2 regions of the Mesorhizobium sp. M0701 genome follow, and region 2 is predicted to be linked to the other one. Evidence: predicted binding sites of a transcription regulator. Region 2 holds the regulator's gene; the other holds the start of a gene.
The links. The regulator LexA, encoded in region 2, represses DNA repair genes until DNA is damaged. The targets are predictions, from matches to a motif close to TGTTCNNNNTGTGTTCNG.

Region 1 (11,865 bases), on a different contig from region 2:
GCGACAATGGCGCCGGCAAGTCGACGCTGATCAAGATCCTGTCCGGCGTGGTCAAACCGACCAGCGGCGAGATTCTCGTCCGCGGCAAGCCGGTGACCGGATGGAGCCCTGCGCGCTCGCGCGACGCCGGCATCGAAACGGTGTTCCAGGACCGGGCGCTCGCCGTGCAGCAGACGATTGTACGCAATATCTTCATGGGCCGCGAACTCACCGGCTGGCTTGGCTGGCTGAAGGTCAACAAGGAGATCGCGGAGGCGAGCCGGCTGATGCGCGAGATCGGCTTCACCTCGAAAGTGTTCACGCCACAGTCGATCGTCGGCCAGCTCTCGGGCGGCGAACGGCAGGGCGTGGCGATCGCGCGGGCCATCTATAAGAAGGCGGAGCTGATAGTCCTCGACGAACCGACGACCGCGCTATCGCTGACCGAGACCGCCAAGGTCTTCCACTTCGTGCGCCAGGTGCGGGCGAGCGGTCGCTCGATCCTGTTCATCGGCCACAACATCCACCACGTCTTCGATATCGCCGATCGCTTCGTGGTGCTGGACCGCGGCAAGGTCGCGCTCAGCGCCGACCGCAGCGAGGTCAAATCGGCCGAGGACCTGATCAATTTCATGGAAGACGTCGCCCACCCCAGCGGATTGCCGGTGTTACACGACGCGGGCGATGCGGAGAGGGCGGCACGATGAGCAAGACCATGGAACCCGATCTGCAGAGCCCCCTCGGCGGCACGCATAATGAGGCCGCCGGGAAAGAGTGGAGACACCCGTCCGACAACTGGCTGCGCGGGTTCATCCTCGACAACCGCGCCGCGCTCGGCACGCTTGCCGTGTTCATCGTCATGATGGCGGTGTTCATGATCGCCAACCCGATTGTGTTCACCACCTGGTATCTCTACAGCTCCGTACTCACCACGCTGCCGGTGGCGCTGTTCGTGGTGGTGCCGCTGGTCTTCGTCGTCACCTGCGGCGAGATCGACCTGTCGTTTCCGGCGACGATGGGCTTTGCCTCCTGGGTGTTTGCGCTGGTCGTGCAGGCTGGCTACGACCCGTTCCTCGGCATCGCCGCCGCAATCGTCACCGGCATGCTGCTCGGCTTCCTGGTCGGCTCGCTGGTCGTCTATGGCGGGCTGTCGTCGCTGATCGCCACGCTCGGCATGAATTTCCTGCTGCGCGGCCTGATCCAGATCATCAACGAGGGCAGGTCGACGGCGCTGACCGGCCTTGCCGACAGCTGGGCCTACAAGATCTTCTCCAGCCAGCTTTACGGCATTCCGGTGCAGATCTTCTGGGCCATCGGCTTCGTCGTGCTGTCGGCGCTGCTTTACAACCGCCATCGCTTCGGTGCCCAGGTCAAGGTGGTCGGCGACAATCCAGACAGCGCCCAGCAGATGGGTATCGACGTCAAGCGCGTGCGCGTAAAAGTGTTCGTCTTCGTCGGCATCGGCGCGGCAATCGCCGGCACCTTCTCGGTGATGATCAACTTCACCTGGTGGCCGACGGCGGGCGACGGATACCTGCTGCCGGTGCTGGCATCGGTGTTCGTCGGCGGCACCCCGACCTGGGGCGGCATCGGCACTGTCGTCGGCGGCGCGATCGGCGCGGTCACGGTCTCCTTCATCCAGACCGGCGTCGTCGCGGCAGGCCTGAGCGGCTTCTACGTCCAGTTCTTCAACGGCCTGATCATCATCCTGTCGCTGCTCGGCCACAAGTGGAACCAGGCGCGGTATCGCTAGCGCCCGGCGGCCTCACACCCCGGTGACAAACCCGTCCAGTACGCGTTTCTGGCCGGCTTTGTCGAAGTCGATGGTCAGCTTGTTGCCTTCGATGGCCGAGATGTTGCCGTTGCCGAATTTCTGGTGGAAGACGCGGTCGCCGACGCTGAAGGGGGACGGCGTGTCGGCGACGGATTTGGCGACCAGTTCGCCGTCGATGGTGCGCCCCTTGACCGAGGTACGGCCGGCGCCGTAGCCGGAGTCGGTTTCGCCATAGCCGATGCGCTCGACCTGGTGACCGGAGCGCGTGCCCCAATTGCGGTCGGTCGCCTCGGTGCGGTTGGCCTGAGCGCGCTGCCAGCCCGGCGTCGCATAGGTGCTGGAGAAAGCGCCGGATTTCTCGGCGCCGTTATTGCCGCCAATGTTGTCGAAGCGCGATGCCCCATAAGGGTTCTGCCTGCCTGCACCTTGGCCTCCACGACCGGAGGCGAACGAGCCGCCGCCATAGGCATTGCCGTAGCCGCCGTAGGAGTTGCCGCTCTCGGAAACTTCGACATGGGCTTCCGGCAGCTCGTCGATGAAGCGTGACGAGATGGTCGATTGCCAGAGGCCGTGGATGCGGCGGTTGGAGACGAACCAGATGTGCAGGTTCTTCTTGGCGCGGGTCAGCCCGACGTAGGCGAGGCGGCGTTCCTCCTCCAGCCCTGAGCGGCCGCCCTCGTCGAGGGAACGCTGGTGCGGGAACAGCCCTTCTTCCCAGCCGGGCAGGAACACGGTTTCGAATTCGAGGCCCTTGGCCGAATGCAGCGTCATGATGTTGACCGCGTCGAGCTCGGCATTCTGCTCGGCGTCCATGACGAGTGCTACATGTTCGAGGAAGGAGCGCAGCGATTCATACTCCTCCATGGAGCGGATCAGTTCCTTCAGGTTTTCCAACCGTCCCGGTGCTTCGACCGAGCGGTCGTTCTTCCACATATCGGTGTAGCCGCTCTCCTCAAGAATGGTCTCGGCGAGCTCGGTGTGCGGGGTGGTTTCCAGCGCCTTCTGCCAGCGCTCGAAATTGGCCGCGACCTCGCGCAGCGCGGCGCGCGGCTTCGGCTTCAGCTCGTCGCTTTCGGCAAGTTTTGCCGCCGCCTCCAGCATCGGGATGCGCAGCGCGCGTGCGGTGTCGTGGATCTGGCGGATGGTGGCCTCGCCAAGGCCGCGCTTCGGCACGTTGACGATGCGCTCGAAGGCGAGGTCGTCGGCGCCTTGCGCGACGACGCGAAAGAAAGCCAGCGCATCGCGAATCTCGAGCCGCTCATAGAAGCGCGGGCCGCCGATGACGCGGTAATTGAGGCCGAGCGTGACGAAGCGATCCTCGAATTCGCGCATCTGGAAGGAGGCGCGGACGAGAATCGCCATGTCGTTGAGATTGTGCTTCTGGCGCTGGTAGGCCTCGATCGTCTCGCCGACGGCGCGGGCCTCCTCCTCGGAATCCCAGGCGGCGTGGACATGCACCTTCTCGTCGTCCTCGGCGATCTTTTCGGTGAACAACGTCTTGCCGAAGCGGCCCTCATTGTGGGCGATGAGATGCGAGGCGGTGCCGAGGATGTGCGCGGTCGAGCGGTAGTTGCGCTCCAGCCTGATGATGGTGGCGCCGGGGAAATCCTTGTCGAAGCGCAGGATGTTGTCGACCTCGGCGCCGCGCCAGCCATAGATCGACTGGTCGTCGTCGCCGACGCAGCAGATATTTACGGTGGACAGGCGCGGGCTTCCCTCCCCCTTGAGGGGAGGGTGGCCGGGCAAAGCGCGGTCGGGTGGGGTCCGTGCGGCAGTGCTCGACCTACCGGCGGCAGTGCTCGACGCTCTAGCGGTGCCTTCTGCGGCAACCCCCTCCGCCCGCTTCGCGGGCACCTCCCCCTCAAGGGGGGAGGATTGCGGCCGCTGCGCCAAGAGCCGCAGCCACATGTACTGGGCGGTGTTGGTGTCCTGATATTCGTCGACGAGGATGTAGCGGAAGCGCTTGTGGTATTCCTTCAGCACGTCCGGATTGGCGCGGAAGATGCGGATCGGATGGCACAGGAGATCGCCGAAGTCGCAAGCGTTCAGCGTTTTCAGCCGCTCCTGATAGGCCTTGTAGAGCTCGCGGCCCTTGCCGTTGGCGAAGGCACGGGCATCGCCCTCGGGGATGTCGGCGGGACCGAGGCCCTTGTTCTTCCAGCCGTCGATCATCTGGGCGAACTGCTTGGCCGGCCAGCGCTTGTCGTCCAGCCCTTCGGCCTGGATAAGCTGCTTGATCAGGCGCACCACGTCGTCCGTGTCGAGAATGGTGAAGTCGGATTTGAGCCCGGCCAGCTCGGCATGTCTGCGCAGCAGCTTCACTCCAATCGAGTGGAAGGTGCCGAGCCACGGCATGCCCTCGACATTGCCTTCGCCGATCAACAGGCCGATGCGCTGCTTCATCTCGCGCGCCGCCTTGTTGGTGAAGGTGACGGCGAGGATCTGCGACGGGAAAGCCTTGCCGGTGGCAAGGATGTGGGCGATGCGGGTGGTCAGGACGCGCGTCTTGCCGGTGCCGGCGCCGGCCAACACCAGAACCGGGCCTTCAGTGGTCTCAACCGCCAGCCGCTGCTCGGGGTTCAACCCCTTGAGATAGTCGGGCGCATTGTTGTGGCCGCTGCGGGCAGCCATGGCGCGCGCGGCAATGCCCGACGGGGCCGCGGGCCGCGCGTTCGGTTCGTCAAAAAAGGGCATGTCTTCCGAAAAGCCGGACATATCCCCCCGAATGTAGTGATTCGGCAGCGAAAGGCCAGAAGTGTCTCCGTTTTGTTCTCTGTCCAGTCGGTAGACTCACAATCTGAATGGGTCCGCTAACCAAAACGCCGGGCTTGCTGAGGGTCGGCACCGTAAAACGCCGAGCTTGCTTGACAGGGGAAGCGGGCCGGAGAAAGTTGCGTGGGGGCAGGAGCGCAATGCCGGGTTGCCCATGGACGCGTCGCGGAGCGCACCAGTCGAAGGAGCACCGTCTTGGCTGTGGTCATTACCTCCCTGATCCTTTTCCTCATCGGCCTGGCGGTTGGCGGCGGCGGCATCTGGCTCGTGACGCTGGGCGGCAGCTGGTACTACGTCATCGTCGGTCTAGCTTTCCTTGTCGCGGCCTGGCTGCTCTACAGGCGCAGATCCACGGCGCTGTGGCTCTACGCGGCGATCGTGCTCGGCACGCTCGCCTGGGCGGTCTGGGAGATTGGCTTCGACTGGTGGGAGCTCGGCCCGCGCGGCGGCATCATCGTGCTTGTCGCGCTATGGCTGTTGACGCCATGGGCGCGGCGCGGGCTTACCGGTCCCGACGGACGCGCGCCGCTTATCCTCGCCGTGCTGGCATCGCTTGCCGTCGCCGGCTATTCGATGACGACCGATCCAAAGGATATTGCGGGTGAACTCAACACCGACAAGGTGACGCCGACGGCCGATCTTGGCGGCAACGTGCCGGCTGGCGAATGGCACTATTACGGTCGCACGCAATATGGCCAGCGCTATTCGCCGCTCGACCAGATCACCGCTGAAAACGTTGCCAATCTGCAGCCGGCCTGGACCTACCGCACCGGCGACGTGAAAGGGCCCGACGACATCGGCGAGACGACCTATCAGGTGACGCCGCTAAAAATCGCCGACACGCTCTACATCTGCACGCCGCATAATTTCGCCATCGCCATCGATGCCGCGAGCGGCAAGGAGAAATGGCGGTTCGATCCGCAGGTCAAGCTCAACAAGGACCGCCAGCACCAGACCTGCCGCGGCGTGTCCTATTATGCCGATGCCAAGGTCGCCGCCGGCCAGCCCTGTGCCACACGCATCTACCTGCCGACATCCGACGCCCGGCTGATCGCGCTCGATGCGGCGAATGGCCAGGTCTGCCCGACTTTCGCCGAAGGCGGCACGCTGAACCTGCTCGCCAACATGCCATATCCGAAGCCGGGCTATTATTATTCGACCTCGGCGCCGCTGATCGTCGCCAACAAGATCATCGTCGGCGGCGCGGTCAACGACAATTATTCGACGCAGGAGCCGTCCGGGGTCATCCGTGCCTACGATGCCGACACCGGCGCGCTGTTGTGGAATTGGGATTCCGGCAATCCGGACCAGACGACGCCGCTGCCGCCGGGCCAGACCTACACCAACAACTCGCCCAACATGTGGTCGACGGCAAGCGCCGACGAGAAGCTCGGCCTGCTTTATGTGCCGCTCGGCAACAAGACGCCGGACCAGCTCGGCGCCGGGCGCAGCGCCAATGACGAGAAATTCTCCTCGTCGATCACCGCGCTCGATCTCAACAGCGGACAATTGCGCTGGGTGCGGCAGACCGTGCACCACGATCTCTGGGACATGGACGTGCCGGCGCAGCCGACGCTGGTCGACATCACCACGGAAAGTGGCGTGGTGCCGGCGCTGGTCGGGCCGACCAAGCAGGGCGACCTCTATGTGCTCGACCGGCGCAGCGGCGAGCCGATCGTTCCGGTCAAGGAAGTGCCGGCGCCGGGCGGCGCGATCGAAGGCGACCATACCTCGCCGACGCAGCCGGTCTCAGACCTGAGCTTCAGTCCGAAACCGCTGACCGGCGCCGACATGTGGGGCATCACCATGTTCGACCAGCTGGCCTGCCGGATCGAGCTCCGGAAGTTGCGCTATGAGGGCCGCTATACGCCGCCGTCGCTGCAGGGCTCGCTGATCTACCCCGGCAATTTCGGCACCTTCAACTGGGGCGGCGTGGCAGTCGATCCGGTCCGGCAGGTGATGTTCGGCATGCCGACATACCTGGCCTTCATCTCCAAGCTGGTGCCGCGCGCCGACGTGCCGCCGCCCGGTGACACCAAGGGCAGCGAACAAGGCCTGAATCGCAATGACGGTGCGCCTTACGCAGTGATATTGAAGCCGTTCCTGTCGCCGCTCGGCATTCCCTGCCAGGCGCCGCCCTGGGGCTATGTGGCGGGCGCCGACCTTCGGACCGGCAAGATCGTCTACAAGCATCGCAACGGCACCGTTTACGATATGACGCCATTGCCGCTGCCGTTCAAGGTCGGCGTGCCCGGCATTGGCGGGCCGATGATCACTGCCGGCGGCGTCGCCTTCCTCGGTGCGGCGGTCGACGACTATGTGCGCGCCTATGACCTGACGACCGGCAAACAGCTCTGGCAGGCGCGGCTGCCGGCGGGCGGGCAGTCGACACCGATGACCTACACGGTAGCCGACGGACGCCAGTTGGTCGTCATCGTTGCCGGCGGCCACGGCTCGGTCGGTACCAAGCCGGGCGACTATGTGATGGCCTATACGCTGCCGAAATAGAGAAGTTCCTTCAGAGCCCGAGATGCCCTTTCAGGTCGGGTACCGATGCAAGTACCTCACTGGTCAGCTGCGGGCCGGCGGCTGTCTCGGCCTGCTGGACCAGCATCGTGCCGGCCTGGCTGATCTGTGCGAGCGTGAGGCCTGATGCCTTGAGTATGGCGACGCCGTTGATCAGCGCGCCGGTCTTTTCGCCGAGAGCGCCGCCGAGCGCGCCCTCCAGCGAGGACAGGAGGCCACCACCGGAAGCCGCGCCGGGAGCCATGACATCATATTGCTTGGCCAGGGCGTCGGCTCCCGGGATTTTGGCAAAGAAGCTGGACAGAGTCGTGCCTTCCGCCTCGTGTTCGAGCACCGAGAAAATCGTGCCGGCGACCTTTTCCGTCAAAGCCTGGTTGAGACCGGATTTCTGGGAGACGGTGTTGATGATGTCCTGAACGTCCATGACCTTTCCTCAGGCTTTGGTGTTTGCGGGCGGGTGCCGGTTGGCGCGGATCTTGATCAACGATCGTTTGAAGGCGGTGAAGGCAGTGAACCGCAGCGCCAGCAAAGCCAAAGCGGCGAGGGCGAACCCACTTGCCAGAAGCGGGGAGGGAAAGGTCATGGGCGTGTTCCTTCGTCGTCAATCAGGCATTCTTTTCCCGCCAAATGGCCATTGTCGTTCGCCAAATGGCCCGAGTGAGGCATAGCCCGGTAACTTCTTTTTACATCGTGGTGCGTGCATTTAGCATTGCCACAAAGGACCAAAATTTAACGACAGTGGGGCTAGCGGCATCACGGCCCTCGCGCAGGGACTTATGGCAGCCTCACTCAGCCGTGACTGGACCAGGCAAGCTTCGGCTCTATGTTGCCGCGGGGGGCGCCGACGAGGAGCGCGCCATGACAACACCTGCCGAACCCACTGCCGCCGAGCCTGTCATTACCCAGGCGATGATCGACGCCTATGACGAATACACGCATCTGACGCTCGACCGGCGGCGCTTCATGGAGCAATTGACCAGGCTTGCCGGATCGGGTGCGGCAGCTGCCGCGATCGCGCCGCTGCTGGCGGCGAACTCGGCCCAGGCGGCAATCGTGGCGGAAGACGATCCGCGGGTGAAAGGCGAGGACATCAGCTATCCCGGCAGCGCCGGCGAGATGAAGGGCTATCTGGTCAAGCCGGCGGACCAGACCGGCAAGCTTGGCACCGTCATCGTGGTGCACGAGAACAGAGGTCTCAACCCGCATATTCGCGATGTGGCGCGGCGCGTTGCGCTGGAAGGGTTCGTGGCGCTTGCGCCGGACTTCATGACACCGCTCGGCGGCACGCCGGACGATGAAAACAGGGCACGTGACCTGTTTTCCCAGCTCGATCCAGCACAGGTCGCCGCCAATGCCGTGGCAACGGTCGCCTACCTCAAAGGCTACAAGGACGGCAACGGCAAAGTCGGCGCCGTCGGCTTCTGCTGGGGCGGCGGCACGGTGAACATGCTGGCCGTCAACGCGCCGGACCTCGCCGCCGCCGTCGCCTATTACGGCATGCAGCCAAAGGCCGAGGACGTGCCGAAGATCAAGGCCGCGCTCATGCTGCATTATGCCGGGCTCGACACCCGCACCAATGCCGGTATCGATGCCTTCAAGAAGGCACTCGACGCGGCTCATGTCGAATACTCGGTCTATGTCTATGAAGGCGCCAACCATGCCTTCAATAACGACACGTCGGCGGCCCGCTATGACAAGAAGGCGGCCGACCTCGCCTGGGGCCGGACGATCGCTTTCCTCAAGGAGAAGCTGGCCTGATCAGGTGGGCGCCGGCGCCGGTTTGTGAAGGGCGACGCCGGCCACCACCAGCGCGATGCCGATGCAGTCGGTGAGGCTCGGCACCTGCCGCAGCACAATGACGCCGATCAACGTCGCGGTGACCGGCAGCAAAGACAGCATCAGCGCGAAGCTGGAGCGCGGTAGCCGCGACATGGCAAGCTGGTCGCAAATATAGGGAATGACCGACGAGCAGATGCCGACGCCGACCCCCGCAAGCAGCAGCGGCGGCGCCGAGAAAGCCGGCAGAGCATCGGCGAAACCGATCGGCAGAACGACGAGAAGGGCGACCGCCATGGCGGCACCCAGCCCGGCGATGCCATCGCCGGCGCCGCCGCGCGCGACGCGGTGGCCGAGCACGATGTAGCTAACGAACAGCGTGCCGTTGAGGAAGGCCCAGAACAGGCCGACGGGATCGCTCGACCATTTGACGTCGATCAGCAACAGGGTGCCGGCGACAGCGATTGCGAGGGCGGCGAGATTGCGCGGGCTTCTGAGGCCAACAAGCGCAACGCCGATGGTGCCGACGAATTCGATCGCCGCCACCAGCGAGATCGGCAGCCGGTCGAGCGCCAGGTAAAACGAGCAATTCATCACCCCAAGGCAGACGCCGAAAGCCACAAGCAACAACCGCGTCGAGCGATCGGCGCGGGCGAAGACCGCCCATGGCCGGGTCAATGGGGCAAAGACGAGTGCCGCGGTGGCGATGCGCAGCCAAGCCATGCCCAGCACGCCGACATGCGGGAACAGCAGCACCGCGAAGGCCGGTCCGAGATAGTGGAACACGGCGCTGACGCCGAACCAGAGATGCGGCGGGACCGCGTTTGCCAAGGCAAAGGCGGGGCCGGCGAGTGCCGGACTTGCTGCTGGGGCTTGCGTCCGATCTTGCATGGGATCAGTATCGCAGGCGATTTTTGCCATTGATATGGATGATGGCCGGGCGTTGCGGCCATTTCCTTTCTGAAAGCAAGGAGTATTCCGCTGAAACGCCTTCGAAATGAAAATAGCGATCTGGATCCGGCGGACCTGAAAATCCTGCGCCTGCTGGAAAAGGACGCGCGCACCAGCACCGCCGAACTGGCGCGGTCGGTCGGCCTGTCGGCGCCGAGCGTTGCCGAGCGCATCAAGCGGCTGCAGGAAAGCGGTGTGATCGAGGCCTATACGGTGCGTATCAATCCGGCCGCGCTCGGCATGAAGCTGTCGGCATGGCTGCGGATCAGGCCGGTGCCGGGGCAACTGGCTGTCGTGGCCGAAATCATCCGCGACCTACCGGAAATCGCCCAATGCGACCGGGTCACCGGTGAAGACTGTTTCATCGCGCTGGCGCATGTCGCCTCGGTGGCCGAACTCGAGCGGGTGATCGACCGGATCATTCCGTTCGCGATGACCAATACGGCGATCATCCAGTCGTCGCCGGTGATGCCGCGATCGCCGCTGGGGGCGGTGAAGCGGCTGCTGTGATGTCCAAGAACGGGGCGTTGGCAACAGCCGCGTTGCCCGATCGACACCCTTTCTGACGCTGCGGACAATGCTTTGGTCGAGGACGTTTCGCTGCCTGGATATGGAAGTGGCGATCGACGAGTACGACAAGCTCAGCTCGCAGGAGCCGAGCGGAGAGGAATTAGCTGACGCATTGGCATTGCCACAAGCAACGCAGAAGGTCTGGCTACCAGTTCCTCCAGGTTCGATCCTTGAATGCGTTGCGCGCAACCGCGATCGCACCAACGCTGAAGAACGCAAAGAGGGCAGCACCAGCCCATTGTCCCTGTGAGACTAGGTAAACCGCGATTAGCGGGTTAGCGACGGCCGCCAACGTGACAAGTGCAATAAACCAAAGCAACAAAATCCGCGCCAAGGCCGTGCCCCACTGAAGTCAGCATCCGCAATTCATCCACTGACGCTAAACGTCACTGATTCGCAATCGCGCCAATTCTTCGAGCTCGACGAGGGCCGTTTCTGTCGCTTCCCGCAGCTTGTTGTGGCTCTGAATAAGGTTGTCGCGAGCTAAACGGTTCGTGGGCAGCGGCACTTTGTCGAAGTTATCAATGGCGTCCCGAATGCGGTCAAGCATCTCTCGGTGGGATTGACGGGCTTGTTCCAATTCCGCGTTGGTCAACCCGGCAAAGTCATTTGGCATTGCATTTGCTCTTTCGATTCTTGAGGTGTCTCGGATTAGAATAGCTTCTTGTTTCGCTGAACGAATCCAAACGCTTCTCGCTGGAACTGGTCGAGTGCCAACTGGTATGGCTTATACGCATCCTGCATGCCGTCCGAAGCGCCAGAAAGATCATTTACTAGACGCTTTCTGCGAACGCCGAGTATCCACATGAGGTAAGGGCGTCCCTTATTCTCGACGTTTTGCACGTGCGGAAGCAGTTCTGGGAAATGCAGCGAGCACAACAAAGTAGCGCGCTGAATCGGTGGTTGGCTGTCTATATCTCTGCCCTCGAATGCCGCTTGGACGCGTTGGGCAAGCCAATGGTCATGGTCGTAGATAGCTGAAATCAGGTCTTCGTATTTTTGGGTCCGTTTTGCCTTTTGGCTAGTGCGGTCATTAAGCAATTGGGTCACCGCCGGCCCTGCAGCAACGCCCAGAAGCGCGAGCAGGCCCCCCAGAAGTACTTGGATAATGGTCGTCCAAAGATTTGTATCGTGCTCCATCCCGCTCCCAGTCAATCGAGCAGCCATACCATGCAAATTCGCCGACGGCGTAACCGTAGCGTCATCGTGCACGGCCGAAAATGTTCGAGGAAGTAAAGGCGGATTGACGTCTATTTTTGCACCGCACAGACGAGCAATTTCCACCGGATAGGGGCCGGCGGATTATGCTGATGATGGTTTTGAGGTGGAAGTGGCTGATTTTTGTTGGCAGCGATCTCATCCCCGCAATGAACACAGCGATAAATTGCTGAATCCGGGGAAATAAAGCCCGGGGTTCGTTCTGCGTCAAAGTTAGCGTGGTCGATCTGCTTTAGGTGCATGCCGTATTTGTAAAGCGCCATGTTCCCCCCCAACGTTGCGGGACCATTGATGCGCTC
Region 2 (11,865 bases):
CGAAATCGTCCTTCTGCGCCTTGGTCGGGAGTTCACCATAGAGCAAGAGATAGCAGACTTCGAGGAAGTCGCCGTGCTCGGCCAATTGGTCGATCGGGTAGCCGCGGTGCAAAAGAATGCCGGCATCGCCATCGATGAAGGTGATTTCCGATTCGCAGCTCGCCGTCGACGTAAAACCGGGATCGTAGGTAAAGACGCCGGCGGTGTTGTAGAGCGAACCGATGTCGATGACGTCAGGTCCTACCGAACCACTTCGTATCTTGAATTCATGGGTTTTGCCGCCGAGTTCCAGCTTGGCCGTCGATGCCTGGGTTTTGCCGCCAAATTCCATTTTTGTCGCAGGTTCGGTCATAGCAAACTCCTTTTTGTTTCCTCAGGCCGGCAAAGGCAAAATATCTGAACCCAACACGTCAAAAGCATCGGAATACGCACATTTGCGCCCGCAATTGAATCTGCGCGGCAGATTAGGCCAAGACCCAATGTTGCACTGCGAAACACACCTTTCAATGCCAATCTTCTTGGGCCAGTTTGCTAATCGATTTGATCAGCGATCCGCGCCAGGCTTTCCTCGCGGCCAAGCACGGCAAGCACATCAAAGACACCTGGCGAGGTACTTTTGCCGGTGAGCGCGGCGCGCAAAGGTTGGGCCACGGCGCCGAGTTTATGGCTGGCGGCCTGCGCATAGTCGCGGATCGCGGCTTCGGCTGAGGCGGCAGACCACTCCGAAACCGTGGCTAGTGCCGCATGAGCGCCCCGCAGGATCGCGCGCGCCTCACCGCTGAGCAGCGCCGCCGCCTTCTCGTCGACCGGCAGCGGCCGCTCGACGAAAAGGAATGCAGCCCCTTCAACAAGTTCGACCAGCGTCTTGGCGCGCTCCTTCAGGCCCGGCAAAGCGGCAAGCAGTTGCGCCCTGCGTCTGTCGTCGAGGCGCGCGGCGATTGCCGGGCCGCCTTCAAGATAGGGCAGAGTGGCGATGAAGATGTCGAGCAGCGCCGCGTCGTTCATCCGGCGCATATGCACGCCGTTAAGCGCCTCGAGCTTGGCGAAGTCGAAACGGGCGGCGCCCTTGTTGACGTCGCCAATGTCGAACCATGCAATCATGTCGGCGATCGACATGATCTCATCGTCGCCGTGGCTCCAGCCAAGCCTCGCAAGATAGTTGAGCAGCGCCTCCGGCAGGTAGCCCATGGCGCGATAGGCTTCGACGCCAAGCGCACCGTGCCGCTTCGACAGCTTGGCGCCGTCGGCACCGTGGATCAGCGGGATATGCGACATCGACGGCACCTTCCAGCCCATGGCCTGATAGATTACGGTCTGGCGTGCGGCGTTGGTCAAATGATCGTCGCCGCGGATGATGTGGGTGATGCCCATGTCGTGATCGTCGACGACGACGGCATGCATGTAGGTGGGATTGCCGTCCGAGCGCAGAATAATGAAATCGTCGAGATCCTTGTTGGGAAAGCGCACGTCGCCCTGGACGCGGTCATGCACCACCGTCTCGCCGTCTGTCGGCGCCTTGATGCGGATCGCCCCCTTGGCGCCGGGCGGCGCCTCCGACGGGTCGCGGTCGCGCCAGCGTCCATCATAGCGGGGAGGCAGCCCCTTGGCCCGTGCGCTCTCGCGCATTGCCTCTAGCTCGGCAGGCGTCGCATAACAATAATAGGCCTTGCCCATACGAACGAGCTCCTCGGCCACCTCGCGATGGCGCGGCGCACGCTCGAACTGCGACACCGGCTCGCCGTCCCATGTCAGGCCAAGCCAGGAAAGCCCGTCGAGAATGGCCGCGCTTGCCGCATCGGTGGAGCGCTCGCGGTCGGTGTCCTCGATGCGCAGCAGCATCGTGCCGCCTGTGTGCTTGGCATACAGCCAGTTGAACAGCGCCGTCCGCGCGCCGCCGATGTGCAGGTAGCCGGTGGGCGAGGGGGCAAAACGGGTGACGACCTTATCGGGCATGGAACTCTCAGGCGGGCGAAGGAAGTGGGTTTGCGGACTTTCGCGCGTTGCGCGTTCATGTAGCATAGGAGGTCGAGGGCGCAAGGGGCAGACCCGATGGCTGTGCGAGGCCGTGGTACGGGCGAGGGCGAGGACGTTGGCAGCGGCGTCAGCGAACGCTTGCTGTTTGCCGCTCGCCCGCCTGTCCTGCCGGCACCGGCATTGCTACCTGCTCCGCGCTTCGATGCTCCGTCGCTGCCGGCCAGCGACCGAGCAGCGGTTCTCGTGCCCGCGGGCGAGCCCATCGTACGCCTGCCCAGGCGTTTCCGCCTCCCGTCACCGTCCCGTATCCGCAACAGCGTAACCACGGCAGCCGACCTGGAACTTGACCGCGGCATTGCCTTCCTGCTGGTGCCGGTGTTCCTCGCATGCGGGGTGGTCGTATATTTCGGGCTGTCGGTGGAGCCGGCCTTTCCACAGCCGATCGCAATCGCGCTCCTCGCGGCCCTTTGTGCCGTCGTCTCGCGGTCATGGCCCAGGACGCGCCTGTGCTTCATGGTGGCGCTGCTCTGCGCGCTTGGCGTACTTGCCGCCAAGTTCGAGACATGGCGTGTCGGAATGCATATGCTCGGCTCCGAAATCTCGACGCGGCTGACGGGTCGCGTCGTATCGTACGAGCCCATGGCAAGCGGCCGCATCAGGCTGACAATCGATGTGATCTCAACGGCCAGGCCGACACTGCGCTACATGCCGGAACGGGTCCGCGTTTCGGCGATGAAGATACCGGCTGAGCTGACCGCCGGTTCCGAGATCACCGGCTATGTGCGGCTGCTGCCGCCGACCGGCCCGGTGCGGCCCGACAGCTATGATTTCTCCTTCGACAGCTATTTCGCCGGTATCGGCGGCAGCGGCTTTTTTCTCGGCAATCCGAAAATCGTGTCGTCGGGCAGCATGCCGCTTGGCGCGCAGCTTTCTTCCGCGATCGAAGACGCGCGCGAATCCATCGCCGACCATATCCGCAGCCGCATCGGCGGTGCCGAGGGCGAGATTGCTGCTGCGCTGATCGTCGGCGTGCGCGCCGGCATTCCCGAGGAGATCAACGAAGCGATGCGGCGCACCGGCATCTACCACATCATCTCCATCTCGGGGCTGCATATGGCGTTGGTCGCCGGCACCATCATGGCGCTGCTGCGGGGTGCCTTTGCGCTGTTTCCCGATTTCTCATCGCGACGGCCGGTCAAGAAATATGCCGCGGCCGCCGCGCTTTTTTCGATTGCGGCCTACCTCGTCTTTTCCGGCATTGTCGTGGCGGCCGAACGCAGCTTCATCATGCTGGCGGTGATGCTTATCGCCGTGCTGTTCGACCGGGCCGCGCTCACCATGCGCAACCTGGCGATCTCGGCCATCGCGGTCATCCTGGTGTCGCCGCACGAGGTGGTCGGTCCGAGTTTCCAGATGTCCTTCGCCGCGACGGCGGCCCTTGTCGGCGCCTATGCAGGCTGGTCCGATTACCGCGCCGGCAGGGCCACCATGCCGCCGCCGCGGCTGTCGCCGCTACGCTTTGCCACTCGAAAGGTCCTGCTGGGCATGTGCGGTCTGGCGATGACCTCGATCATTGCAGGGAGCGCCACGGCGCTTTTCGCCATATGGCATTTCCAGCGCGTGGCGCCGCTCAGCCTGTTCGCCAATCTGGCCATCATGCCCATCGTGTCACTGGTCGTCATGCCCTTCGCCGTTCTCAGCGCGCTGGCGATGCCGTTCGGTGCGGATGGCCCTTTTCTCTATGTCATGGGCAAGGGGCTGACGGCGATGATCGCCCTGTCCGGGTGGATCTCGGAGCGCTCGCCGATCGATGCGGTCGGGCTGATTTCGCTGAGATCCGTCCTTCTGGTGACGATCGCCCTCGTCATTGCCAGCATGGCGACGACGTGGTTGCGGCTGGCGGCACTTCCTTTTGCGCTCGCCGGCTTGCTGACGACAACGCAGACACGCATACCCGACGTATTGGTCTCGGAGGACGCACGGCTGGTCGCGCTGCCGATCGGCAGCGGTGAACTCGCGGTCAACCGGGCACGCCCGAATGAGTTCACCATCGACAACTGGAAACGCGCGCTCACATCAGAGGCTATCGTCGCGCCGGAAACACCTGGAAAGAACGACCCGCAATTCGACATTGCCGATCCGGCCGACCTACCGCCGGGCATGCCGTTCATTTGCACGGACGGCCTCTGCCTTGCCAGGCATCCATCCGGCGCGATCATCGCGCAAGCCAAGGACCGCGATACTGCGCGGCCAGCCTGCGCCTTTGCCAGCTTGATCGTCATCGACGACGCCACCGCCCATAACCCCTGCTACTACGACCGGCTGGTCCTCGTCGTCACCAAACGGCAACTGGCGCGCGCGGGAAGTGCCGCCGTCTATTTCGATCCACAAGCGGCAACACGCGCCGAGATCCGCTTCGCCGTCGAAAAATCATACCGGCCCTGGCACGTGCAGCGGAAATTTTCACGCGCGGCACGGGGCCTGCCGCCATACCGCCGGGCCGACAACCCCAAAGCCGGCGCCAAGGGCGGAGCTCAGTAGCGGCGGATCAGTCCGACGAGCTTGCCCTGCACCTTGACCCTGTCTGGTCCGAAGATGCGCGTCTCGTAGGCCGGATTGGCGGCTTCCAGGGCGATCGAGGCGCCCTTGCGGCGGAACCGCTTCAGCGTCGCTTCCTCCTCGTCGACCAGTGCCACCACGATCTCACCGGGGCTCGCCGTATCGGCATTGCGGATGATCACCGTGTCGCCGTCGAAAATGCCGGCCTCGATCATCGAATCGCCTTTGACCTCAAGCGCATAATGCTCGCCGCCCATGATCATATCCGGCGGCACCGAAATCGAATGCGTCTGGTGCTGGATGGCGTCGATCGGCACACCGGCAGCGATGCGGCCCATCACCGGGATCGAAACGGCGGCGACGACATCGTCGTCATTTCCGGCTGCGGGCACGCGCGACGATGTCGGCTTGCCTTGCCGAGGGGCGCCTTGCCCAAGACTGCCCTGGATGACACTCGGCGAGAACTTGCGTGCCGCATTGAGGCCGGGGGCGATCGAGTCAGGCAGGCGTAGCACCTCCAGCGCACGGGCCCGGTTGGGCAAACGGCGAATGAAGCCGCGCTCCTCCAGCGCCGTAATCAGCCGGTGGATTCCGGATTTGGAAGCCAGGTCGAGCGCTTCCTTCATCTCGTCGAATGAAGGCGGGATACCGCTTTCCTTCAACCTTTCGTGGATGAACATAAGCAGTTCGTGTTGTTTGCGTGTCAGCATAGCGACCCCCAACAGAATCAGAAAAACAAACCCAGAACAAACACTATCTGTTCCAGTTGTGTTCCGCAACTGTTTAAAGTTTAATGAATGCGTTAAGGCTCGGGAAACAAACGACGTCCCCTACCGGCGTACCGCATTTTCACCGCCGCGAGCCTCATCGCCTTGATTCTGCTTTCGTTTGCGCCCTTCTGGCCTCCTAGAAGGCGGCACTGGCATCGGCCGTCGGTCGGCAAAAGGCACGGAATTGAACCCGTATCGACTGTGCGGTTTGGTCAATGCACCGTGAACGAAACGAACTCAAAACGCCAACCTCGGGTTAAGTCCCGGTTTCCACCGCCTGGTCAGGCTGCTTCTCGCCGGTGGAGCCTTGCTGCGCGCAACCAAGTAATGGAAGAACAGTCGATGCGTGTCCGGCGTTGCGTTGGATCTTGGGGGAGCAGACAAATCATGACAGGAATTCCCGATCTCGTGGCCATAAAGGCGATGGATGCCGCGGATCCGCTGCGCGCGATGCGCGACCGCTTTGTGTTGCCGCAAGGAGTGATCTATCTCGACGGCAATTCGCTAGGAGCTGCTTCACGTGCCGCTTTCGATGAACTGCACAAGGCCGCGACCGAAGAATGGTCGCATGATCTCATCCGCGCATGGAACACGGCCGGCTGGTTCAACATGCCGCTTGAACTTGGCGACCAGCTCGGGCGCCTGATCGGGGCCGCGGCCGGCCAGACAGTGGTCTGCGACACGACATCGGTCAATATCTACAAGCTGCTGCACGCCGCCATGGCCATGCGACCGGAGCGGCAGGTCATCGTCGCCGAGGGCGATAGTTTTCCGACGGACCTCTACATGGCCGAGGGTGTGGTTTCGACGCGAAAAGATACGCTGCTGCGCCTCTCGGGAGTCGACGCGCCGACCATCGAAGAGCTGATCGACGAACGCACCGCTGTGGTGCTGGTCAACCACGTCAACTATAAGTCGGGCGAACTGCGCGACATGCCGGCGCTGACGCGCAGGGCTCAGGAAGCCGGGGCGATGATCGTCTGGGATCTCTGCCACACCGCCGGCGCGATGCCAGTCGAACTCGACAAGGCAAACGCCGATTTTGCCGTTGGCTGCACCTACAAATATCTGAATGGCGGCCCGGGCGCGCCTGCCTTCATCTATGCGGCTGAGCGGCATCTTTCCGACATCCAGCAGCCGCTCACCGGCTGGTGGGGCCATGCACGGCCCTTCGCCTTCGAGCCAGGCTATGCGGCCGGCACCGGCATCCGCCGGTTTCTGTGCGGCACGCAGCCGGTCCTGTCGATGCGCACGCTGAAGGGCGCGCTCGACATCTGGAACGATGTCGACATGACGGCGGTGCGCAAGAAGAGCATCGCGCTGGCGGATCTGTTCATCGAGCTTGTCGAGGCAAAGTGCGGCACTTACGGGCTCACGCTCGAAAGCACGCGCGATGGGGAAAAACGCGGCAGCCAGATTTCATTCATGCATGAGCATGGCTACCAGGTCATGCGCGCGCTGATCGAACGTGGCGTGATCGGCGATTTTCGCGCGCCATCGACCATGCGCTTCGGCTTCACCCCGCTCTATGTCGGCTATGCCGATGTCTGGCAGGCCGTCAAAGTGCTTGAGGACATCCTGCACACCGGTGCGTGGAAGGATGCGCGCTTCGCCATCAAAGCAGCTGTCACTTGAGATTGATGCGAGAGCTGGAATCGTGAGGCTGGCGACGACGCGCCGCGCGATGCTTACGGCTACGCTGCAGGGCCATATGCCAGGGAGGAGGGCGCAGGGTGTTCGAACGTCACATTGCCGATTGGGACAACGCCTATGCCAACGGCGCCAACATAGCCGGCAGCGATCGCTGGCCGGCGGCCTGGATCGAGCCCGCGCGGGTTTTCCGCGACGTGCTTTCGACCGAGGGCAGGGCGCGGCTCGACATGGCCTATGGCGACAATCCACGCAACCGGCTCGATCTTTTCCTGCCGGCCATCAAGCCTAAGGGACTCGTGGTGTTCGTTCATGGCGGCTACTGGATGGAATTCGACAAGAATTTCTGGTCGCATCTTGCCGCTGGCCCTGTTGATCGCGGCTATGCGGTGGCGATGCCGTCCTACACGCTCTGTCCGCAGATACGCATTGGCGGCATCGTCAAGGAGGTCGGCGCGGCGATCGGCAAGGCGGCGGCGACGGTTGCAGGGCCGCTGATGCTGACCGGGCACTCGGCCGGCGGCCATCTTGTTAGCCGGATGGTTACGGCGACGACGCCGCTGGCGACCGAAGTGGTCCGGCGCGTTCGTCATGTGGTGTCGATCTCGGGGGTGCACGATTTGCGCCCGATCATGCGCACCGGCATGAACGAGACGCTGGCGATCGATGAGGCCGAGGCGCAGGCCGAAAGTCCGGTGCTGCTGCGCCCGATGGACAAGGCCCGCCTGACCTGCTGGGCCGGCGGCGGCGAGCGCGCCGAATTCCTGCGTCAGAGCGCGTTGCTGGCCAACATCTGGATCGGCCTGGGTTCCGCGACCAGCTCGGTGGTCGAACCTGACCGGCATCATTTCAACATCATCGACGGTTTGGCCGATCCAGACCATCCGCTGACCCGGACCTTGATTTCGGAGTGAGGCAGGTTCAGCGTAGCATCAGCACGTCGCAGGGGGAGCCCGCCGCCGCGGCAGGCGCGAACGGCGCGCGAACGATCAGCCCGTTGGCATCGGCCAGCATTTTCAGCATCGAGGAGTCCTGGATGCCGAACGGCGTCGCCACGGGCGTACCGGCGTCATCTATGACAACAGCCCGCACATAATCTTGCCTGAGATCATTGGCCGGCATGGCGGCACCGAGCCGTGCCCGACGTATATCCTGCTGAAAGGCGCGGCCGCCGAGCCGCGCCAGCAGCGGCTTCAGGAAGAGCTGAGTGCAGACCAGGCTTGCCACCGGATTGCCGGGCAGGCCGATGCAGCGAATGTCTCCCAGCCGCCCGAACATCAGTGGCTTGCCCGGCCGCATGGCGATCTTCCAGAAATCGAGCGTCATGCCTTGCCCGGTCAGCACCTCATGGACGAAGTCGTGGTCACCGACCGAGGCACCGCCCAGCGTGACGATGACGTTCGCGCCAGCCTTCACGGCCTTTTCAACCAGCGCAGCGATCGCCTCCCTGCGGTCCGGCGCGATGCCAAGGTCGAGCGCGCGCGCACCGACCGACTGTGCGGCAGCGGCGACACCATAGGCATTGGAGGAGATGATCTGGTCGGGGCCAAGATCGCTGCCCGGCGGCAGCAATTCGTCGCCGGTGGCGATGATGGCGACCAGCGGCCGTTTGACCACGCGCACCTCGGGGTGATTGGCCGATGCCGCCAGCGACAAGGCCGCCGGGTCGAGCAGGCGGCCTTTGGGCAGCAGGACATCGCCCTTGGCGAAATCGAGCCCGAGGCGGCGGATGTTGCGCCCCTGCACCGTCCGTTCCGTCACTTCGACGCTGCCGCCACCGAGATCGCGGACGTTCTCCTGGATGACGATAGTGTCGGCGCCTTCGGGAAGCGGCGCGCCGGTAAAGATGCGCACGGCCTGCCGCTGCTGCACCGTTCCGGCAAAGCCGCGTCCCGCCGGCGCCATGCCGACCACCGAAAGCCTTGCCGGTACGGACGCGATATCGGCCGCCCGCACGGCATAGCCGTCCATGGCGGAGGCGTTGAACGGCGGCTGGGTGCGGAGCGCCAGAACCGGCTCCGCCAGCACGCGGTCGGCGGCATCCAGCAGTGCGACGCGTTCGCCCGGCAGCGCTGCTGCGCCGTCCAGCAGGCGCTCGAGCGCCTCGGCAACTGGGACCAGCGCCATTATCGGCCTGCCTCGGTGGCCCCGTCTCCGGTGATCTTGTAGTCGCCGGATTTGCCGCCGGTCTTTTCAACCAGCCTTATGCCGGAGATGACCATGGCGCGGTCGACCGCCTTGGCCATGTCGTAGATGGTCAGGCAAGCGACCGAGACGGCACTCAGAGCCTCCATCTCAACGCCGGTCTTGCCGGTGACACGGGTCAATGCTGTCACCTTCAGGCCGGGCAGCGCGGCGTCCGCCTCGATATCGACAGATATCCTGGTCAGCAGCAGCGGATGGCAAAGCGGGATCAGTTCATGCGTCTTCTTGGCCGCCATGATGCCGGCAATGCGCGCGGTGCCCAGCACGTCGCCCTTCTTGGCGTCGCCGGCGAGGATCATGTCCAGCGTCTCGGGCCGCATCGCGACAAAGCCTTCTGCGACTGCCGTGCGCACCGTCACAGCCTTGTCGCCGACATCGACCATGTTGGCTTCGCCCTGCGCGCCAAGATGGGTGAGGGTGGCCGCCATCCTCAAACGGCCTCTGCCGGCGCCTTGCCCGTCAACAGCAGGCGCGTTGCCGCGGCCACGTCCTGCTGGCGCATCAGGCTCTCGCCGACCAGGAAAGTCGCAATGCCGCTCTGCTCCAGTCGGCGGCAATCGTCGTGCGAAAAGATACCGCTCTCGCTGACCAGATGGCGGTCGGCCGGCACCCTCGCTGCCAGCCGCTCCGAGGTCTGCAGGCTGGTTTCGAAGGTCCGGAGATTGCGGTTGTTGATTCCGATCAGCCGCGACGACAGCTGCAGCGCGCGTTCCATTTCAGCCTCGTCATGCACTTCGACCAGCGCGTCCATGCCGAGCCCGAACGCTGTCGCTTCGAGTTCTCTTGCCAATGCGTCGTCGACGCTGGCCATGATGATCAGGATGGCATCGGCGCCCCATGCCCGGGCCTCGTAGACCTGATAGGGGTCGAACAGGAAATCCTTGCGCAAGGCAGGCAGTTCGACGGCAGCGCGCGCAGTGGTGAGGAATTCGGGCGCGCCTTGGAAGGAGGGTGCGTCGGTCAGCACCGAAAGGCAGGCGGCACCGCCCTTCGCATAGGCCCTGGCCAGCGCCGGCGGATCAAAATCGGCGCGGATCAGGCCTTTGGATGGGCTAGCCTTCTTGATTTCGGCAATCAGCGCGAACCTGTCGGATTTGCGCTTTGCTTCAAGGGCGGAAAGAAAGCCGCGCGGCGCGTCGGCATCCGTCGCCCGTGCCTTGATCTCGGCCAATGACACGCGTGCCTTGGCCGCCGCGATCTCGTCGCGCTTGTAAGCCTCGATCTTGCGCAGGATGTCGGACATGGTTTTAACCGTTCGAAATCTCGATCAGCCTGTCGAGCACTTTCAGCGCGCGGCCGCTGTCGATGGCCTGCGCCGCCGTTACCATGCCGTCGGCGAGGGTCGTCGCTGTGCCGGCCACCACCAGCCCGGCGCCGGCATTCATCAGCACCGTATCGCGAAAGGCGCCGGCGGCGCCGCCCAGCATGTCGCGCAGTGCCTGGGCGTTGTGGGCGGCGTCGCCGCCGCGCAACTCGTCCTTGGTGTGCCGCTTCAGTCCGACGGCTTCCGGGGTCAGCGTAAAGCTGCGGATCTCGCCGCCGGCCAATTCGGCGACAAGTGTCTCGCCGGTGGTGGTGATCTCGTCATAGCCGTCGCCATGGACGATCCAGGCATGGTCGGCACCAAGTTCCTTCAACGTTTCTGCCACCGGCATGATCCATTCGGGCAGGAACACGCCGACCATCTGCCGTCTGACACTCGCCGGATTGGAAAGCGGGCCCAGCAGGTTGAAGATGGTGCGGGTTCCGAGCTCGACCCGGGTCGGGCCGACATGCTTCATCGCCGGGTGATGCGCCGGCGCGAACATGAAGCCAACGCCGGCCTCGTGGATGCAGCGGCCGATCGTCTCCGGAGGGATGTCGATCTTGACGCCCAATGCGATCAGCACATCGGCGGCGCCGGTCAGCGAGGACAGCCCGCGATTGCCGTGCTTGGCGACGGGCACGCCGCTGCCGGCGATGACGAAAGCGGATGCGGTCGAAATGTTGACGCTGTGCGAATTGTCGCCGCCGGTGCCGACAATGTCGATGGCACCCTCGGGAGCTTCGACACGCAGCATCTTGGCGCGCATGGTGGCGACGGCGCCGGCGATCTCGCTGACGGTCTCACCGCGCACGCGCAATGCCATCAGGAAGCCGCCGATCTGGCCGGGGGTAGCATCGCCGGACATGATGATGTCGAAGGCCTCGCGCGCCTCCTCGAAGGAAAGAGCGCTGCCGGCGGCGACCTTGGCGATGTGGATCTTCAGCGCGCTCATCTGGCCAGGGCTTGGGTTACGGCCGCCTGATCGATGCGGACGTCATATTGCGTCTGCAACTGCGCCACCAACTGGTCGAGCAGGTCGTCGGACATGCCGGAGGTGAAAGACTTCTGTGCGTCCTCGGGTACAGAGCTGGCATCGGCCCCGGCAGGCTCGAACACCTCGGCAACCTTGAACAGGATCTGTCCGTCGCCCGTAGGTGAGGGGATCAGCCCGGTGCCGCCTTCGCCGACGCCGAACATCGCGGCGGCGCCTTCCTTGCCGAAATCGACGTCGTCCGCATCGCGCTTGACGCCGCGCTTGGTCTGCTTTTCGAGCTTGAGCTCACCGGCGATCACCTCAAGCGAGGCGCCAGCCTTGAGACGCTTCTCGAGCTCCTGTGCTTTTGCGGTGAGCCGTTTGGTGGTCTCCGCCGCGGTCCAGTCGGCCACGACCTTCTGGTGGAC

Region 1: a site for LexA is predicted at 4,510-4,527, ahead of NKI24_RS11000 (ATP-dependent helicase). Genes of this name have one in related genera too.

Annotation. Positions count from the first base shown of each region.
Region 1 is NZ_JAMYPO010000008.1:169,529-181,393, reverse strand. It holds gene NKI24_RS11010 (ATP-binding cassette domain-containing protein) at 1-686, shown strand, start outside; gene NKI24_RS11005 (ABC transporter permease) at 683-1,732, shown strand; gene NKI24_RS11000 (ATP-dependent helicase) at 1,745-4,468, opposite strand; gene NKI24_RS10995 (glucose/quinate/shikimate family membrane-bound PQQ-dependent dehydrogenase) at 4,721-7,033, shown strand; gene NKI24_RS10990 (hypothetical protein) at 7,044-7,475, opposite strand; gene NKI24_RS10985 (hypothetical protein) at 7,485-7,634, opposite strand; gene NKI24_RS10980 (dienelactone hydrolase family protein) at 7,910-8,809, shown strand; gene NKI24_RS10975 (EamA family transporter) at 8,810-9,718, opposite strand; gene NKI24_RS10970 (Lrp/AsnC family transcriptional regulator) at 9,809-10,288, shown strand; gene NKI24_RS10965 (hypothetical protein) at 10,395-10,598, shown strand; gene NKI24_RS10960 (hypothetical protein) at 10,728-10,964, opposite strand; gene NKI24_RS10955 (hypothetical protein) at 11,000-11,488, opposite strand; gene NKI24_RS10950 (hypothetical protein) at 11,599-11,829, opposite strand.
Region 2 is NZ_JAMYPO010000005.1:126,293-138,157, forward strand. It holds gene gltA (citrate synthase) at 1-352, opposite strand, end outside; gene gltX (glutamate--tRNA ligase) at 532-1,953, opposite strand; gene NKI24_RS07225 (ComEC/Rec2 family competence protein) at 2,050-4,515, shown strand; gene lexA (transcriptional repressor LexA) at 4,509-5,243, opposite strand; gene kynU (kynureninase) at 5,691-6,938, shown strand; gene NKI24_RS07240 (hormone-sensitive lipase) at 7,037-7,867, shown strand; gene NKI24_RS07245 (molybdopterin molybdotransferase MoeA) at 7,875-9,080, opposite strand; gene moaC (cyclic pyranopterin monophosphate synthase MoaC) at 9,080-9,586, opposite strand; gene trpC (indole-3-glycerol phosphate synthase TrpC) at 9,589-10,401, opposite strand; gene trpD (anthranilate phosphoribosyltransferase) at 10,406-11,416, opposite strand; gene NKI24_RS07265 (SurA N-terminal domain-containing protein) at 11,413-11,865, opposite strand, start outside.